Regions from separate parts of the Kitasatospora sp. NPDC051170 genome, predicted to be linked through region 2. Evidence: riboswitches for the same ligand, from Rfam matches in the RefSeq annotation. Region 2 holds a riboswitch; the other holds the start of a gene.

Region 1 (9,758 bases), on a different contig from region 2:
CGTGCCGTGGCCGTGGCCGGTGGCGCCCAGGGAGCCGAAGAGCTCGGCGCGTACGGCCGTCACCCGGGGCAGCAGGGCTTCGGACCGCAGGCGGCGGGCGAACATCCGGGCCGCACGCATCGGGCCGACGGTGTGGGAGCTCGAGGGGCCGATGCCGATGGAGAAGAGGTCGAAGACGCTGATGGCCACGGGGGACGTCCTTGTCTGGTCTCGTGGAAGGACAGAGCAGAAGGCGAGTGGGGACACGGGACGGGGCACCGCACGCACTGTCCAGTGTGCGCGGTGCCCCGGGGTCCCAGGTACGCGTACGGGGTGAGGCCGGTCACCCCAGCCCGTACGGCGTCAGTCCTGGTTGGCCAGGTTCGGGTACAGCGGGTACTTCTCGGCCAGCGCGGTGACGCGGGCCTTGAGCGCCTCGGCGACGGTGTCGTCGAAGCTCGGCTTGAGGGCCTCGGCGATGATGTCGGCGACCTCGCGGAAGTCCTCGGCCTGGAAGCCGCGGGTGGCGAGGGCCGGGGTGCCGATGCGCAGGCCGGAGGTGACCATCGGCGGGCGCGGGTCGTTGGGGATCGCGTTGCGGTTCACGGTGATGCCGACCGTGTGCAGACGGTCCTCGGCCTGCTGGCCGTCGAGCTGGCTGTTGCGCAGGTCGACCAGGACGAGGTGGACGTCGGTGCCGCCGGAGAGCACGGAGGCGCCGGCCTCGGCGACGTCGGCCTGGAGGAGGCGCTCGGCGAGGATGCGCGCGCCGTCCAGGGTGCGCTGCTGGCGCTCCTTGAACTCCTCGGAGGCGGCGACCTTGAAGGCGACCGCCTTGCCCGCGATGACGTGCTCCAGCGGGCCGCCCTGCTGGCCGGGGAAGACCGCGGAGTTGATCTTCTTGGCGAACTCGGCCTTGGACAGGATCACGCCGCCGCGCGGGCCGCCCAGGGTCTTGTGGGTGGTGGTGGTGACCACGTCCGCGTACGGCACCGGGTTGGGGTGCAGGCCCGCGGCGACGAGGCCCGCGAAGTGGGCCATGTCGACCATCAGCAGCGCGCCGACCTCGTCCGCGACGCGGCGGAACTCGGCGAAGTCCAGCTGGCGCGGGTAGGCGGACCAGCCGGCGATGATCAGCTTCGGCTGGTGCTCCTTGGCGAGGCGCTCGACCTCGGCCATGTCGACCTGGCCGGTCTTGTCGTCCACGTGGTACGCGACCACGTTGTAGAGCTTGCCGGAGAAGTTGATCTTCATGCCGTGGGTCAGGTGACCGCCGTGGGCCAGGTTCAGGCCCAGGATGGTGTCGCCCGGCTGGATCAGCGCGAACATGGCGGCGGCGTTGGCCTGCGCGCCCGAGTGCGGCTGGACGTTGGCGTGCTCGGCGCCGAACAGGGCCTTGATCCGGTCGATCGCGATCTGCTCGACCACGTCGACGTGCTCGCAGCCACCGTAGTAGCGGCGGCCGGGGTAGCCCTCGGCGTACTTGTTGGTGAGCACCGAGCCCTGGGCCTCCATGACCGCCACCGGGGCGAAGTTCTCGGAGGCGATCATCTCCAGGGTGGTCTGCTGGCGGTGCAACTCGGCGTCGACCGCGGCGGCGATCTCCGGGTCGAGGGCGTGCAGGGACTGGTTCAGAACCGTCATGGTGTGGTCTTCCCGGGAGGAGGAGAGCGAGGGGGACGGTGGTGGGTGGGCCTCGCCGTCAAGGCCCACCCGGGTCACGCGGGCGTCAGCCGGCGTGGGTGAGCGCGTCGTACTCTTCGGCGCTGAGCAGCTCGTCGGTGTCCTCGACGCGGACCTTGAACAGCCAGCCGCCCTCGAACGGGGCACCGTTGACCAGCGCGTTGTCGTCCAGGACGTCCTGGTTGACCTCGACGACCTCGCCGGACACCGGGGAGTACAGGTCGCTGACCGACTTGGTGGACTCCAGCTCGCCGCAGGTCTCGCCGGCGGTCACCGTGTCGCCCACCTCGGGCAGCTGCACGTAGACGATGTCACCGAGGGCGTCGGCGGCGTGCTTGGTGATGCCGATCGTGGAGACACCGTCCTCGGCGATGCTCAGCCACTCGTGCTCCTTGGTGTACTTCAGGTGCTGGGGGTTCTTGCTGCTCATGGCGTCATTCTCCAGGATGCGAAGCGGGTACGACGACGCGGGCCGTCACCGGGGCGGCTGCGACGTGCGGTGATGGGGGAAACGCGGGGGAAGCGCGGCGGGAAGCGCGCGGGTCAGCGGGTGCGCTTGTAGAAGGGCAGCGCCACGACCTGGACCGGCTCGTGCTTGCCGCGCACGTCCACCGCGACGGTGGTGCCGGGGGTGGCGTGGGCGGCGTCGACGTACGCCATGGCGATCGGCTTGCCGAGCGTCGGGGACGGCGAGCCGGAGGTGATCCGGCCGATCGGGGCGCCCTCGGTGGACACCACGGTGTACTCGGCGCGCGGCACGCGCTTGCCCTCGGAGACCAGGCCGACCAGGATCCTCGGCGGGTTGGTCTCGGCCGCGGCGGCGGCCCGCTCCAGGGCGGCGCGGCCGACGAAGGCGCCGTCGTTGGTGGTCTTGTCGAAGCGGACGACCCGGCCCAGGCCCGCGTCGAACGGGGTGAGGTCGGTGGAGAGCTCGTGCCCGTACAGCGGCATGCCGGCCTCCAGGCGCAGCGTGTCGCGGCAGGACAGGCCGCACGGGACGAGCCCGCGGCCCTCCCCGGCGCCGGTCAGCGCCTGCCAGATCGCCTCGGCGTCGGCCGGGGCACAGAAGATCTCGAAGCCGTCCTCGCCGGTGTAGCCGGTGCGGGCCAGGAGCACCTCGCGGCCGGCGACCTGGGCCGGGAGGATCGCGTAGTACTTGAGGCCGGGCAGGTCGGCGTCCGTGGTGTCGGCCAGGATCGCGGTGGCCTCCGGGCCTTGGACGGCGATCAGGGCGTAGGTGTCGCGGTCGTCGGTGACGACGGCGTCGAACCCCTTGGCGCGGGCGATCAGCTCGTCGAGGACCAGCTGGGCGTTGGAGGCGTTGGCGACGACCAGGAAGGCGTCCTCGCGCAGGCGGTAGACGATCAGGTCGTCCAGGATGCCGCCGTTCTCGGCGCAGATCATGGTGTAGCGGGCGCGCAGCACGCCGAGGGCGGAGACGAAGCCGACCAGGGCGTGGTCGAGCATCTCGCCGGCCTGCGGGCCGGTGACGGTGATCTCGCCCATGTGCGAGAGGTCGAACAGACCGGCCTTGGTGCGGACGGCGAGGTGCTCCTCGCGCTCGCTGCCGTAGCGCAGCGGCATGTCCCAGCCGGCGAAGTCGGTCATGGTGGCGCCGAGGCTGCGGTGCAGCGCGTCGAGCGCGGTCAGGCGGAGGGACGACATGGCCAGGAACTCCTCGGTCGGGGCAGGGGCACTCAGGGTGCGCGCGCCGGACCGGGGCCCGCTCGGGACCGACCCTGCGCGCGGGCATGCGGCGGCGTGGGTCTCCCCATCTGTCGTCGGACCTGAGAGCTTCACCGCACACCTGCCCGAAACCAGCTTCGGGCACGGCATGGCGGCTTGCACCGTGGGTGGGCGCACGACCGGGGCCGTACGCCGCTTTCCAGATGTGCCTAACCCGTGCGGTAGGGGGGCCTGAGAGATTCCGGGGAGGACTTGCTCCTTCGGCGCCGGCCGTACCGCGTCGAGGGCGGCACTCCGGGCTCTCCCGCACGGGTTCGAGCGGCCGGTGTGGAGTTGTGGGGCCCGCGGCGCATGCCGTCGGACGCGGACATCATGGCACGTCCGTGGCATTCAAGGGAGAGGGGACCTCGTCACACCGGCCTGGCCTCCCGAACAAGGGCCTCAGGGCCCGTCCCCGAACTGGCCCTAAACTGCTGCGCGTCGGTGCGGCACAGGGCGGCCGGCGGTACGGCGGCGGATGGGATACCCGTGGAGCAGCAGCAGGGGTGGGGCGGCCCGGAGGCGGCGCCGACCGGGGGCGCGTGGCCGGCCAACGAGCTGGAGCAGGTGCTGACCGCCGCGCTGGGCGATCCGGGGGCGACGCCCCGGGTGTTCGAGGTGCTGGGCCGCAGCCAGGTGTGGATCCCGCTGCCCGCCGGGGGAGACCCGCGGGGGCAGGGGCTGGACCTGCCGACGATCGAGCTGGGCGGGGACCCGTACGTGCCCGTCTTCTCCTCGCAGGAGGTGTTCCTGCAGCAGGCGCCGGGGATGGCCTTCGCGGTCGCGCCGGTCTGGGAGTTCGCCCGGGGGCTGCCGCTGGGCGTGGGGATCGCCGTCAATCCGGAGGCTGCGGTGGGCATCCCGGTGCCCCCGCAGGGGGTGGCCGAGCTGCGCCGCGGGCCCCGGGAGGACAGGTGGGAGCACCCGGAGGCGCCCACCGGCGGGCGGGTCGCGCTGCGCGAGCCCGTGCCGGGGGAGGACCCGGAGTACTTCCTCGCCGCCTGCCGGGCCGAACTGGCGGCCCTGCCCGGGGTGTTGACCGCGCGCCGGGCGCTGGCGAGCATCGAGGGCGAGGCGACCGTGATGTTCGTGGGCGTCCAGCTGGACCAGGCGGCCCCCGCGGACCCGGCGGCGGTGAACGAGGCGCTCGGCCGGGCGCTGGGAACCGCGCCGCTGCCCGGTGGCGTCCACCTCGTGCTGCTCGACCTCGCCGACGACCCGGTGGTCGAGTGGCTGCTCACCCGGGTGATGCCGTTCTACGCGCGGGCGTGACCGGGCGCGAGGACGGTGTGAGCCGGGTGTGAGCCGGGTTCCCGGGCAGTGTTCTGTCGAAGGCACGTCGCCGTGGCGGTGGCCCTCTGCCGCGCCATAGGGTGCGTGCAGACGGCTGACGGCCGGCGGGATGAGCGAAAGAGGCGCGGCGAGGTGGGCGCATGAGTGCGGGAGCGGGAGCGGGCGGTGGACCGGGGCCCTGGGGCCAGCCATCGGCCGGGCGCGCCGGGGCGGACCCGGGCGCGTTGGAGCGCGCCCTGCGCGAGGTCGCACCGGAGCGTTACGAGGCGTACGAGCAGCTGCTGCACGCCCTGGCCGCGGGCCAGGTCTGGATGCTGCTGTGGCACGGCACGCCGGGCAGCCCCGACGCCCAGTACGGGAACATGGAGATCAGCGGCCACGGCTACGCGCCGGCCGTCACCTCCCCCGAGCAGCTGACGGCCTCGGGCTGGACGCGGGCCCACGAGGTGATCTCCGGGCGGGAGATCGCCGCCTCGCTGTACCGGACGCGCTGGGGCCTGTGGCTGAACCCGCACGCCCCCGGCGGCGGTGTCGGCGTGCCCTGGGCGGACCTGCGGCGGATCGCCGCCGGGCTGGACCGGCTGCCGGCCGGGCCGCTGAAGCTGGGCGAGCCGCAGGTCAACGCCCAGCAGTTCTTCGCGCTGCTGGAGCGCCAGGCCATCGAGGTGCGCGCCGTACGGGCGCTGCGCCGGGCCTGGGTGCAGCCCTCGGTGGGGGAGCCGTACCTGGCGATCGGGCTGGAGCTGTACGAGAGCTCGCCGCCGGCGGTGGAGGCGGTGCGCGCGCTGATGCAGCGGGCGATCGCGGTGGCCCCGGAGGGGCTGGCGGTGTCCACGGTGGCGATGGCGGACGAGTACGACCCGGTGGCGCTGTGGATGCGTGCCAACGCCCGGCCGTTCTACGACCGGGAGGCCGGACGGCCGCCGGTGTACCCGCAGCGGCCCGCGGGCCCGTACGGTTCCTACCCGCAGCCCCAGCCGCCGACCGGTGGCTGGCACGGGCAGCCGCCCTCCGGGGCCTGGCCGGGTTACCCGGCGCGCTGATCGCCGGAACGACGGCGAAGAAGCCGACCTGATCCACCGTCAGGTCGGCTTCGGCGTTTTCCGGGCGAGTTTCCGGACGGGCTTCCGGGGCATCTTGACATGGCTGTTACAGCCGTGTGAAGAGGGATATGCCGCGAGCCCGGGAGGTGCATGCGCACAGATCACAGTTGGGCATCTCTCGCCTGGCAGGGCTGGCGCAAGCCAGTTCGGATGACAGAGAGTTCTGCGCACAACGCAAAGCACAGCGCGAACTGGTAACCCCACGAAGGTGAACGCGCACGCCGACCGCTCGATCCACGCGATGCCCATCCCGCGTGGTGGCAGTACCCCGCGCACGGCCCAGGGCCGCGCGCACTCGTTCTCATACGCACCTCCGCACGTCCGCTGCCAGCCGTACCGCCGACCCCCGGCGACCGGCGCCCGTGGGCCGGCCACCGTCGGCGAGGGGACCAACTGACCATGACCGCACCCGTAGCAACCGCCGGGAACGAACCGGAGGCCCAGGCCTCCGCGGACCCGGCCAAGAAGATCGAGGGCCGCTCCCTCGGCCGCATCGCCTGGACCCGCTTCAAGCGGGACAAGGCCGCCGTCGCCGGTGGCATCGTGGTGATCCTGCTGATCACCCTCGCCCTGCTGGCCAAGCCGATCGAGGGGCTGTTCGGGCTCGACCCCGACGCCCTCCACCAGGACCTCCTGGACGCCGACCTCGGTGGCATCCCGTTCGGTGACTGGGGCGGCATGAGCGCGGACCACCCGCTCGGCGTCGACACCGTCCAGGGCCGCGACCTGCTCTCCCGCGTCATCGAGGGCTCCTGGGTCTCGCTGCTGGTCGCCTTCGGCGCGACCGTGCTCTCCAACACCATCGGCACCGTCCTCGGCGTCGTGGCGGGCTACTACGGCGGCTGGGTCGACACCCTGATCAGCCGGCTGATGGACATCTTCCTGGCGTTCCCGCTGCTGCTGTTCGCGATCGCCATCTCGGCCTCGCTGCAGGGCGGAGCCTTCGGCCTGCACGGCCTGCCGATGCACATGGCGGTGCTGATCTTCGTGATCGGCTTCTTCAACTGGCCCTACATGGGCCGGATCGTGCGCGGCCAGACGCTCTCGCTGCGCGAGCGGGAGTTCGTCCACGCGGCCCGCAGCCTCGGCGCCCGCGGCCCGTTCATCCTGTTCAAGGAGCTGCTGCCGAACCTGGTCGGTCCGATCCTGGTCTACTCGACCCTGCTGATCCCGACCAACATCCTCTTCGAGGCCGGCCTCAGCTACCTCGGCGTCGGCATCCAGCCGCCGCAGGCCTCCTGGGGCGGGATGCTCCGCGACGCCATCCAGTTCTACCAGGTGGACCCCCAGTACATGGTGGTGCCCGGTATGGCGATCTTCATCACCGTGCTCGCGTTCAACCTTCTCGGCGACGGGCTCCGCGACGCCCTCGATCCCAAGAGCAACTGACGTCCCGTCAGAATCCTCCTTCCTCCACATCCTCAAGGGGTTGATCTCACCCATGCGTAGGACACGTACCGTCGCGCTGACCGCCGCGGCCGCCGCCGCGGTCCTGGTCGTCACCGGCTGCGGCTCGAGCTCCAAGGGCGGCTCCTCGTCCGCCTCGGCCGGCTCCAACGACTCGAGCGCCGGCGAGAACGCCGCCACCAAGAACATCGTCAACGTCTCGGACAAGAAGGGCGGGACGGTCACCTTCGAGATGAAGGGCACCCCGGACTCGCTCGACCCGGGCAACACGTACTACGCCTACATCTACAACTTCTCGCGGCTGTACGCGCGTCCGCTCACCACCTTCAACCCGGCCGCGGGCGAGGCGGGCAACAAGCTCGTCCCCGACCTGGCCGAGTCCCTCGGGCAGCCGAGCCCGGACGGCCTGACCTGGACGTACAAGCTGCGCGCCGGCCTGAAGTACGAGGACGGCACCCCGATCACCTCGAAGGACGTCAAGTACGCCGTCGAGCGCTCCAACTTCGCGCCGGACGTGAACTCCAACGGCCCGACGTACTTCAAGGAGCTGCTGGTCGACAACGACACGCCGTACGCCGGTCCGTACAAGGACAAGGAGGGCGGTCTCAAGTCGATCGAGACCCCCGACGACACGACGGTGGTCTTCCACCTGAAGCACGCGTTCGCGGACTTCGACTACCTGGTCAGCGCCCCGCAGACCGCCCCCGTCCCGCAGGCCAAGGACACGGGCTCCGACTACGTCAAGCACGTGATCTCCTCGGGCAGCTACAAGTTCCAGACGTACGAGGACGGCAAGCAGGCCGTCCTGGTGCCGAACGAGAACTGGAGCGCGGGCAGCGACCCGATCCGCAAGCAGCTCGCGGACAAGCTCGTGCTCAAGATGAACATCGACCAGGCCACCATCGACAAGGACCTGATGGCCGGCAACGCCCAGGTCGACCTGGTCGGCGGCGGCGTCGACCCGCAGACCCAGGCGCAGATCCTGCGCGACCCGAAGCTCAAGGCGAAGACCGACAACGCCTACGGCGGCCGCCTGACCTACGTGGCGATCAACAGCAAGGTCGCGCCCTTCGACAACGCGGACTGCCGCAAGGCCGTCCAGTACGCGATCGACAAGGTCTCGGTCCAGACCGCCTTCGGCGGCCCGATCCGCGGCCAGATCGCCAACACCGTCCTCCCGCCGGACATCCCGGGTCACCAGGACTTCAACGCCTTCGAGACGAAGGACAACAAGGGTGACGAGGCCAAGGCCAAGGACGCCCTCAAGGCGTGCGGCAAGGAGGGCGGCTTCAGCACCGTGCTGAGCGCCCGCACCGAGCGCACCGCCGAGGTCCAGGCGGCCACCTCCATCCAGGCGGCGCTGAAGAAGTTCAACATCAACGTCGAGATCCAGCAGTACCCGCAGGGCAAGTACCTGACGGACAACGCGGGTGCCCCGCAGTTCACCCAGGACCACAACATCGGCCTGATGATGATGCAGTGGGGCGCCGACTGGCCGACCGGCTACGGCTTCCTCCAGCAGATCGTCGACGGCCGCGCGATCAAGGCGTCCGGCAACAGCAACCTCCAGCAGCTGAACGACCCCGACGTCAACAAGCTGCTCGACGACGCGGCCGTCAACCCGGACCGCGCCGCCCGGGAGAAGATCTACGCCCAGATCGACAAGAAGGTCATGGACTCGGCCACGATCGTGCCGCTGACCTACTTCAAGGTCTTCCTGTACCGCCCGGACAGCGCCACCAACCTCGCCTCCACCCCCGCCTTCTCAGGTGAGTACGACTACCTGAACATCGGCACCACCAAGTAAGAGCCCGAGCGAGAGCACGAGCACGGCTCCGCATCCCTGAAGGCAGGTGAAGGCAGCGGCGCCCGCCGCCGGTCCGGAGGATCCCGGACGGCGGCGGGCGCCGGAGCCGCCCTACTGTGTTTGCCTACATCATCCGCAGGATCTTCGCGGCCCTGGTGCTGCTCCTGGTGGTCAGCGCGGTCACCTTCGCGATCTTCTTCCTGCTGCCGCGGCTCGCCGGCGAGACCGTCGACCAGCTGGCCGCCCAGTACATCGGGAAGAACCCGTCACCCGAGACGATCGCGGCGGTCAAGCAGAACCTCGGCCTCGACCAGCCGCTGTACACCCAGTACTGGAACTTCCTGAAGGCGCTGTTCACCGGCGCCGAGTACCAGTTCGGCCCGGAACCGGCCACCTGCAACGTGCCGTGCTTCGGCTACAGCTTCAAGAACCACCTCGAGGTCTGGCCCGAGATGACCAGCCGCATCCCGGTCACCATCTCGCTGGCCATCGGCGCGGCCGTCATCTGGCTCGTCTCCGGCGTCGCCGCCGGTGTCGTCTCCGCCCTCAAGCCGCGCTCGATCTTCGACCGCATCGCCATGGGCGTCGCCCTCGCCGGCGTCTCGCTGCCCGTGTTCTTCACCGGCGCCCTGCTGCTGACCCTGTTCAGCTACGAGTGGCCCATCCTCGACAACCTGCAGTACGTCGACTTCACCGAGGACCCGCTCAGCTGGGCCCGCAACCTGATCCTCCCCTGGATCTCGCTGGCCTTCCTCTACTCC
Region 2 (9,758 bases):
GATCTTGTCCGGGGCCTGGGCGAAGTTGCTGATGACCATGAACGAGCCGTACATGCCGAAGCCGATGAGCAGGCCGGACAGGTTGGTGAAGGCCACGGCGGGGCGGGACATCATCTTCATGTCGACCAGCGGGTGCGCGACCTTGGTCTCGATGATCCCCCAGACGAGGGCGACCACGGCGGCCACGGCGAAGAGGCCGAGGGTCTTGGTGGAGGTCCAGCCCCAGTGGTTGCCCTGGCTGACGGCGACGAGCAGGGCGGAGAGCCAGGCGGCGAGGGTGAGCGCGCCGAGCGGGTCGGCGCCGCCCTCCTTGTCGGTCACCGGGTCGGAGGGGACGCGGAAGGCGACCAGGGCGATGGCGAGCAGGCCGAAGGCCAGGCCCATCCAGAAGATCGACTTGTAGTTCCAGTGCTCCAGCAGGAGACCGGTGGCGACCAGGCCGAGGCCGGAGCCGACGCCCATCGAGGCGGAGATGGCGGCGACGCCGCCGGTGACCTTGTGCCGGGGCAGTTCGTCGCGGACGATGCTGATCGCCAGCGGCATCACGCCACCGCCGGCGCCCTGCAGGACGCGGGCGACGACCAGCCAGGTGAAGGAGTGGGTGCCGACCGCCAGCGCCGAGCCCGCGACCAGGCCGACCAGCGAGATCAGCAGCATCGGCTTGCGGCCCCGGAGGTCGCCGAAGCGGCCCAGGAGGGGAGTCAGCACGGCGGCGGAGAGCAGGTTGGCGGTCATCAGCCAGGTGATGTTGGAGCCGGAGACGTCCAGTTCCTTGGCCAGCGAAGGCAGGATCGGGACGACGGCGGTCTGGATCACGCTGAACGACAGCATCGCCAGGATGAGGGCCGGCAGGACCCGGGCGGTGCTCTGCTTCTCGGCCGCGATGGTGGGCTTGAGTGCCTCACTCACGGTTGCTTCCTCCCGTACATAGTGAATGAACTGAAGTAACGATGCCGGGAGATAGTTAAGAGTGTCAAATATCGAGTGGTTAAGCTTTGGCAAAGGAGAACGGCCGGGCCGGTCCCGGCATGCGACAGGGCCCCGGACCGGGTGGTCCGGGGCCCTGGTGGCGAACCGTCAGGACAGGGGCCGCATCGCCGCCGCCGGGCGGGAGCCGTCCACGGCCGGGACGCCCGCGGCCGGGAGGTCGGGGGCGGGGGCTCCGGGGGTGGAGTCCTGGACCTCGACGTGCTCGCGGCGCAGCTCGTCCCGGACGACCTCCTCGTCCGTGTAGCGCTCGACGACCAGCCGGACCCGCTCGATCGGGGCGAGGTACTTGCGGACCACCGGGCGCTCCTCGCGCAGGGTGACCTCCTCCACCGCCTCGGCGATCTCCTTCTCCGTCAGCGAGGCGCGCTCGGCCTCGCTCACCGGCATCCGCTCCACCCGCACGCGTTCGCGCACCACCGGGACGCGGCGCTCGACCTGCTCGCTGGTCACGTACTTGCGCAGCTTCGCGGTGCCCACGGTGTGCCACTCGGTGGTGATCTCCAGCCGCTCCTCGCGGCAGGTGATCTCCAGCGGGCCGCTGGGCGAGGTGGTGGTGGCCGAGGGGGCCTGGCGCTCGGCGGGGACGGGGGTGACGGGCTGCGGCTTGGGCTCGGCCACCGGGGCGGTGGTGGTGGCAGCGGCGGGCGCGGGGGTGCTGAGGGTCCGCACGTTGGCCTCCGGGGCGGTGCTGGTGGTCGTGGTGGTCGTGGTGCTCGACGTCATGGCGCCGGGTGTCATGGCGCCGGGTGTCATGGTGTTCGGCGTCGTGGTGTTCGGCGTCATGGCGCTGGGCGTCGTGGTCGAGGGGGCGGGAGCGGTCGCGAGGGCCGCGGCGGGCTCGGGGGAGTGGAAGGCCCGCGGGGAGGCGGTCGCGGCGGCCGCCGCAGTGGTGCCGAAGTCCAGGTCGGGTTCCGCGGCCAGGCGGGAGGGTTCCGGCGCCGGGTGGCCGTCCACCGGGGTGTCGAGGCCGTAGTAGCGGTAGAGCTGGAGCTCCTGGGCGGGCGACAGGTGCTGGCCCACGCCGAAGTCCGGGGACTCCTTGACCAGCGACTTGTCGTACGGCACCCGCAGTTCGTCGCCCGAGAACTCGCTGGTGGTCAGCGGGACGAAGGCGTCCCGGCCGAAGATGCCCGTCCGGACGGCGGCCCACTCGGGCCGGCCGGTGGCGTCGTCCAGGTACACCTCGTCGACGGTGCCGATCTTGTCTCCGTTGCGGTCGACCGCCTTGTGGCCGATGAGGTCCCGGGGGTCGATGTCGGTCTGCACTCATTCCTCCAGTGCGCTGCGCCTGCGGAACTCCCGCAGGTACGGCGGCCGGAGCGCCCTGACCGTCCGCCTCTTCACACCCAAGGGCATCCGCCGCAGGGGCGCGAGCGGGGTGCGGCCGGACGGGCTGCGCGCTGGGCCGTCCGGGCGATCGCCGATGCCACGCGCGTAGACCATGAGTGACCTGACGCACCCGTGATGGGAGGGCCTCCCGCTGGTACCCTGGGCCCCGACCGCCGAGCCCGCGCGGGAGAGTCCCCGCCAGTGAAAACCGCTGGTAGGGGCGCCGAAGGAGCAACTCCTCCCCGGAATCTCTCAGGCATCCGTACCGTGCGGGATAGGTCACTCTGGAAAGCAGGGCAGGAGCGCCGGCGCGGGAGCCGACACCACCACCCTCACCGACGGTGCAAGCCAGACGCGGCGCCCACAGCGCTGCGTACGGGTGAAGCTCTCAGGTCCCGATGACAGAGGGGGAGGCCCGCCGGGTGCGCCCGCCCGAGGCCGAACCGCTGTCACCAGCGGCTCAGCCGGCCGGCGTGCGTGCCCCCCGGTCCGTGACCAGGAGACCACCATGAACGCCCAGCCGAACGCGGGACGCCCCACCGGCGCCCCGACCCTCACCGAGCTTGAGCTGGCCAGCCCCTTCGAGAACCGTCACATCGGGCCCGATGCGGACGCTCAGGAGAAGATGCTGGCGTCGGTCGGCTACAGCTCGCTGGACGAGCTCGCCGCCACCGCCGTTCCCGAGGCCATCCGTTCCATCACCGGACTGGACCTGCCCGCCGGGCGCTCCGAGGCCCAGGTCCTCGCCGAGCTGCGTGAGCTGGCCGGCCGCAACCAGGTCCTCCAGCCGATGATCGGCCTGGGCTACTACGGCACCTTCACCCCGCCGGTCATCCTGCGCAACGTCATGGAGAACCCGGCCTGGTACACCGCCTACACGCCGTACCAGCCGGAGATCTCCCAGGGCCGCCTGGAGGCGCTGCTCAACTTCCAGACCCTGGTCTCCGACCTGACCGGGCTGCCGACCTCCGGCTCCTCGCTGCTGGACGAGGGCACCGCGGCCGCCGAGGCGATGGCGCTGGCCCGCCGCGTCACCAAGGTCAAGGGCGGCGTCTTCCTGGTCGACGCGGAGACCCTGCCGCAGACCGTCGCGGTGATCAACACCCGGGCCCTGCCGACCGGCGTCGAGGTCGTCGTCGCCGACCTGTCCGAGGGCATCCCGGCCGAGATCGCCGAGCGCGGCGTCTTCGGCGTGCTGCTCCAGTACCCGGGCGCCACCGGCGTCGTGCGCGACCTCGCCCCGGTGATCGAGCAGGCGCACGGCCTGGGCGCGATAGTCGCCGTCGCCGCCGACCTGCTGGCGCTGACCCTGCTCAAGTCCCCGGGCTCGCTGGGCGCCGACATCGCCTGCGGCACCTCGCAGCGCTTCGGCGTGCCGATGGGCTTCGGCGGCCCGCACGCCGGCTACCTGTCGGTGCGCGCCGAGTACGCCCGCTCGCTGCCCGGCCGCCTGGTCGGCGTCTCCGTGGACGCGGACGGCAACCGCGCCTACCGCCTGGCCCTGCAGACCCGCGAGCAGCACATCCGCCGCGAGAAGGCCACCAGCAACATCTGCACCGCCCAGGTGCTGCTCGCCGTCATGGCCTCGATGTACGCCGTCTACCACGGCCCGGACGGCCTGGCGGACATCGCCCGCCGCACCCACCGCTACGCGGCCGCCCTCGCCGAGGGCCTGCGGGCTGGCGGCGTCGAGCTGCTGCACGGCGAGTTCTTCGACACCGTCACCGCCGTCGTCCCGGGCCGCGCCGGCGAGATCGCCGCCGCCGCCCGCGCCCAGGGCATCAACGTCTACCAGGACGGCGAGGACCGGATCTCGGTCTCCACCGACGAGACCACCACCCGTGAGCACCTGGCCGGCGTCTGGGCCGCGTTCGGCGTCCCCGCGGTCGAGGTGGCCGAGGCCGCCGAGACGCTGCCCGCCGCGCTGCTGCGCGAGGATGAGTACCTCACCCACCCGGTCTTCCACAGCCACCGCTCCGAGACCGCCATGCTGCGCTACCTGCGCCGCCTCTCGGACCGCGACTACGCGCTGGACCGCGGCATGATCCCGCTGGGCTCCTGCACCATGAAGCTCAACGCGACCACCGAGATGGAGGCCGTGACCTGGCCGGAGTTCGGCCAGCTGCACCCCTTCGCGCCGATCGACCAGGCCCAGGGCTACCTGACCCTGATCCGTCAGCTGGAGCAGCAGCTCGTCGAGGTCACCGGCTACGACGCCGTCTCGATCCAGCCGAACGCCGGCTCCCAGGGCGAGTTCGCCGGCCTGCTGGCCGTGCGCGCCTACCACCACGCCAACGGTGACGCCCAGCGCGACGTCTGCCTCATCCCGTCCTCGGCGCACGGCACCAACGCCGCCTCCGCGGTGATGGCCGGCATGCGCGTCGTCGTCGTGAAGACCCTGGTCGACGGCGACGTGGACGTCGACGACCTCAAGGCCAAGATCGAGAAGCACCGCGACAACCTCGCCGTGCTGATGGTCACCTACCCGTCGACCCACGGCGTGTACGAGACCCAGATCACCGAGATCTGCGCCCTGGTGCACGAGGCCGGCGGCCAGGTGTACGTGGACGGCGCCAACCTGAACGCCCTGGTCGGCCTCGCCAAGCCGGGCAAGTTCGGCGCGGACGTCTCGCACCTGAACCTGCACAAGACCTTCTGCATCCCGCACGGCGGCGGCGGCCCGGGCGTTGGCCCGGTCGCGGTGCGCGCCCACCTGGCGCCGTACCTGCCCAACCACCCGCTCCAGCCGGAGGCCGGCCCGGCCACCGGCGTCGGCCCGATCTCGGCCGCGCCGTGGGGCTCGGCGGCGATCCTGCCGATCTCCTGGGCGTACGTCCGGCTGATGGGCGGCGAGGGCCTCAAGCGCGCGACCCAGGTCGCCGTGCTGAACGCCAACTACATCGCCAAGCGCCTGGCCCCGCACTTCCCGGTGCTCTACACCGGCCCGGGCGGGCTGGTCGCCCACGAGTGCATCATCGACCTGCGTCCGCTGACGAAGGAGACGGGCGTGACGGTGGACGACATCGCCAAGCGCCTGATCGACTACGGCTTCCACGCGCCGACGATGTCCTTCCCGGTGGCCGGCACGCTGATGATCGAGCCGACCGAGTCCGAGGACCTGCACGAGATCGACCGGTTCTGCGACGCGATGATCGAGATCCGCGGCGAGATCGAGAAGGTCGGCTCGGGCGCGTGGGCGGCCGAGGACAACCCGCTGCGCAACGCCCCGCACACCGCGGCCGAGCTGGCCGACGAGTGGGCGCACGGCTACACGCGGCAGGAGGCCGTCTTCCCGGCGGGCGTCAACCCGGCGGACAAGTACTGGCCGCCGGTGAGCCGGATCGACGGCGCGTACGGCGACCGCAACCTGGTCTGCTCCTGCCCGCCGCTGGACGAGTACGGCGTCTGACCGGCAGGTGCGTGTGAGGCGGGGCCCCGGCGAATCGGTTCGCCGGGGCCCCGCCCGCTTCGCTTCGCGTGGTTTCGCTTCGCTTCCGTAGGGTCGGCGGCTGCTCCGCACTGTTCCTTCGGGCTGTTCCTTCGGGCCGTTCGGTCGGGCCGTTCGGTCGGGCCGCGTCGTGGTCAGGCCGCGTGGGCGACCGGGCGGCGCGGGGCGATCACCCGGCCGTCGGGCAGCAGCTCTCCGGTGTCCTCGAAGAGGACGACGCCGTTGCAGAGCAGGCTCCAGCCCTGCTCCGGGTGGCAGGCCACCGGTACGGCGGCTTCGCGGTCCTCGGACTCGGCCGATGGGCACTCAGGACGGTGCTGGCACATACGCGTACCCTCGCTTCGCTCTGCGATCCTCCCCGTGGAGCGGTCGCCCGGCGAGTGTGTCTCCGGGTGCCGCCGCGGTGGCCGGATTCTGTCCATGTGCCGACCAGGTGTTGACCGGCACTCAAGTGGGTAGGACAGGTGGTCCTTCCACGCTGGTTCCCAGTGTCGGCATCCCGGGACGTGCGCGCAGGGATTTGGTGACATGCGCCACAACTCCCGGGTAGAGATCACCCGTTCAGGTGGTCCGAGGGGGAAAAGACGTACGGGTGGGCCAGGCCTGGCATGGCCCGAAGAGGCCATGCGGAGTAGCCCGAAAGGGTGAGAGGCCGTCCGAGTGGCCGTCGAGCGGGCCTCGATCGGACGTCGAGCGGGCACGGCTGCGGGCCGCCGGGCGGGGTGCCCGGCGGCCCGTGCGGTTGCGTGGTCGGCTCAGGGGGAGCCGAGTAGCAGGGGCCTTGCCGTCAGGGGTGCGCGGGCGAGCAGGGGGAGCAGGTCGGCCGCCGGGTAGGCGCGGTGGGCGGTGACGCCGAGCGGGGCCGGGGCGAGTGGGATCAGCAGGTCGGCGGACGGGTCGGCCTCGGGGCTGTGCAGCCACAGGGCCGTCGCGTACTGGCCGGGGAAGGTCAGTAGCCGGGGCCGGCGCTGGGCGCGGGAGCCCTGGGCGATCTGCCACGCCTGGCGCAGCGCCCGGACCGTCGAGTCGAGGTACGGGCCGGCGGTGAAGTGGGAGAAGGTGTGCCCCTCGGCGCTCTGCACCACCTCCGCGGCGGCGGCCACCTCGGCACCGTCCTTGATCAGGAAGCGCCAGCCCGTGCGGCGGGCGGCGGAGAGTTCGGCCCGGGGGCCGTCCAGGACGTGGACGGCGAGCGGGTGGGCGGGCAGCAGGGGGCCGGTCGGATGGAGCAGCGCGGCGGCGGCCGGTTGGCGCAGCGCGGTCTCCGAGTCGAGCGCCCCCAGGACGGCGCGCAGCGCGCTCGGCGGGGGCTGGGGGGTCTGCAGAGTCATGGCGGGGTCCGCCCTCCGTGCGAGATCGGCGTGCGAGTGCGGCATACCGGCGTGGCGCGGGTGCGTCGGCGTTGACGGGAGCCTGGCCGTGTCCGGTTGTGCAGGATCGCGGTGCCGGCGCTGTCGCCGCCGTCGACGAGGGGCTCGGGGCGGGAACGGGCGACCGGCCGGTGCGCTGTGCGAATACCTTCGAACAGGTGCGCAGGGTGACCTGTTTATCACAGGCGGTGGCCTCGGGCAAGTTGGCAGATTTGGTGAATCCGCGTCAGTTGCCTTGCATTGCAAGCCAGTAGAGCCATTCGGGTATCGATCTTCGAGGTGGGCATGATGCTGTGGCACGGTCGGTCGACGGGTGGTTCAGGAGGAGGGGAACCGTGGGCGAGAAGGTCGTGGCCACACGAGCGGATCTGGCGGACCGGCAGTTGTACCGGCGCAAGCTCCAGGCATGCCAGGACGCGCTCGGGCGGATGCTGAGCGAGAACCGCTTCGACCGGCCCCGCGCCGTGATGGGCCTGGAGATCGAGCTCAACCTGGCCGACGACCAGGGCCTGCCGGTGATGCACAACGCGCAGGTGCTCAGCGCGATCGGCTCCAGCGACTTCCAGACCGAGCTCGGCCGGTTCAACATCGAGGTCAACATCGCGCCGCACCGGCTCTGCGGGCACGTCTTCGAGGACCTGCGCGAGGAGATCGACACGGGCCTGCGCTACGCCGACCGCCGGGCTGCCGAGGCCGGGGCCAGGATCGTCATGGTGGGCATCCTGCCGACCCTGGAGCACGGCCACACCGGGCTGGACGCGATGAGCGGCAACCAGCGCTACAGCCTGCTCAGCGACCAGATCCTGGCCGCCAGGGGCGAGGAGATCGCCCTGGACATCGAGGGGGTCGAGCACCTCCAGCTGGAGTCGATCACCATGGTCGCCGAGGCGGCCGCGACCTCCCTGCAACTGCACCTCCAGGTGACCCCGCAGCGGTTCTCCTCGGTCTGGAACGCCGCCCAGGCGATCTGCGGCCCGCAGCTGGCGCTCGGCGCCAACTCGCCGTTCCTGTTCGGGCGGGAGCTGTGGCGCGAGACCCGCCCGGTGCTCTTCCAGCAGGCCTGCGACACCCGCTCGGCGGAGCTCAAGGCGCAGGGCGTGCGCCCGATCACCTGGTTCGGCGAGCGCTGGGTGGACTCGGCCTACGACCTGTTCGAGGAGAACCTGCGCTACTTCCCGGCGCTGCTGCCGATCTGCGACGACGAGGACCCGCTGAAGGTGCTGGCCTCCGGCGGCGCGCCCAGGCTCGCCGAGATGCGGCTGCACAACGGCACCATCTACCGCTGGAACCGGCCCGTCTACGACGTCTCCGGCGGGGTGGCGCACCTGCGGGTGGAGAACCGTGCGCTGCCGGCCGGGCCGACGGTGGCCGACACCCTCGCCAACGCGGCCTTCTACTACGGGCTGGTGCGGGTGCTCGCCGAGCAGCCCCGGTCGGTGTGGACGCGGCTGCCGTTCGAGAAGGCGGACGAGAACTTCCGCCAGGGCGCCCGCTACGGCATCGACGCGGTGTTCCAGTGGCCGCGCTCCGGGCGGGCGGGGCGCGGCGGCGGGCTCGCCACCGTCCCGGCCGTCGACCTGGTGCTGGACGAGCTGCTGCCGATGGCCCACCAGGGGCTGGACGAGTGGGGCGTCGAGCCCGGCGACCGGGACCGGTACCTGGGCATCATCGAGCAGCGCTGCCTGCGCCGCACCAACGGCGCCTCCTGGCAGAGCGCCACCTTCCACCGGCTGCGCGAGCGGTACGGGATGGACCGGCCGACCGCGCTCGCCGCGATGACCCGGCGCTACGCCGAGCACATGCGCACGGGGGAGCCGGTGCACACCTGGCCGGTGGGCTAGGGGGTCCGTTCGGGAGCCTGTGTCAGGATGATCGTTCCTGCGGCTGGTCGGCCGTGGGGACGACCGTCCTTCTGGAGCCCCCGTGACCACCGTCCCGACCGAGCCGGAGACCGAGAGGGTGAGCCGCCGGCTGCTCGGTGTGGAACTGCTGATCGTGCTGGCGCTCTCGCTCGGGGCCAGCGGGGTCAGCGCGCTGATCAGCTTCGCGGGCTCGCTCACCGAGCCGATCAAGCTGGGCCAGCAGGTCGCCACCCTCAACGGGTCGCGGGCGCCGGGGCGGCCCTGGCTGGACCTGGTGTGGCAGCTCTACTACATCGGTCGTGGCCTCGCACCCGTCGTGCTGGTGGGCTACCTGCTGGTGCGCGAGGGCGTTTCGCTGCGGGTGCTGGGCTTCGACCTCGGGCAGAAGCTGCGCGACCTCGGCCGGGGCGCGGCGGTGGCGGCGGCGATCGGCGGCTCCGGGCTGGTGCTGTACCTGGCCTCGCAGGCGGCCGGGTACAATCTGACGGTGGCGCCGTCCGGGCTGCCGGACGTGTGGTGGCGGGTGCCGGTGCTGGTGATGTCGGCCTGGCAGAACGCGATCCTCGAGGAGGTCATCGTCCTCGGCTACCTGCTGCGCCGGCTGAGCCGGCGGGGGTGGTCCTGGCCGGCGACGCTGGTGGCGAGCTCGGTGCTGCGCGGCTCGTACCACCTGTACCAGGGCGTCGGCGGGCTGGTCGGCAACATGGTGATGGGGGCGGTGTTCTGCCTGCTGTACCGGCGCTGGGGGCGGGTGATGCC

What was found. A riboswitch is a leader RNA that binds a small molecule or an ion and turns the genes downstream of it on or off. The one in region 2 is predicted to bind glycine.
Region 1: it holds a riboswitch for glycine, as region 2 does, so the genes downstream of both, gcvT (glycine cleavage system aminomethyltransferase GcvT) here and gcvP (aminomethyl-transferring glycine dehydrogenase) in region 2, are expected to answer to the same signal.

The regions. Positions count from the first base shown of each region.
Region 1 is NZ_JBITFA010000022.1:55,199-64,956, forward strand. It holds gene ACIBCA_RS33720 (L-serine ammonia-lyase) at 1-189, opposite strand, end outside; gene glyA (serine hydroxymethyltransferase) at 343-1,623, opposite strand; gene gcvH (glycine cleavage system protein GcvH) at 1,709-2,092, opposite strand; gene gcvT (glycine cleavage system aminomethyltransferase GcvT) at 2,206-3,327, opposite strand; glycine riboswitch at 3,558-3,665, opposite strand; gene ACIBCA_RS33740 (enhanced serine sensitivity protein SseB C-terminal domain-containing protein) at 3,877-4,659, shown strand; gene ACIBCA_RS33745 (enhanced serine sensitivity protein SseB C-terminal domain-containing protein) at 4,821-5,723, shown strand; gene ACIBCA_RS33750 (ABC transporter permease) at 6,183-7,172, shown strand; gene ACIBCA_RS33755 (ABC transporter substrate-binding protein) at 7,225-8,997, shown strand; gene ACIBCA_RS33760 (ABC transporter permease) at 9,114-9,758, shown strand, end outside.
Region 2 is NZ_JBITFA010000031.1:12,656-22,413, forward strand. It holds gene ACIBCA_RS36630 (MFS transporter) at 1-909, opposite strand, end outside; gene ACIBCA_RS36635 (YsnF/AvaK domain-containing protein) at 1,078-1,773, opposite strand; partial or broken gene ACIBCA_RS36640 (PRC-barrel domain-containing protein) at 1,873-2,256, opposite strand; glycine riboswitch at 2,494-2,597, shown strand; gene gcvP (aminomethyl-transferring glycine dehydrogenase) at 2,828-5,728, shown strand; gene ACIBCA_RS36650 (DUF5999 family protein) at 5,902-6,093, opposite strand; gene ACIBCA_RS36655 (hypothetical protein) at 6,523-7,098, opposite strand; gene ACIBCA_RS36660 (glutamate--cysteine ligase) at 7,473-8,978, shown strand; gene ACIBCA_RS36665 (CPBP family intramembrane glutamic endopeptidase) at 9,061-9,758, shown strand, end outside.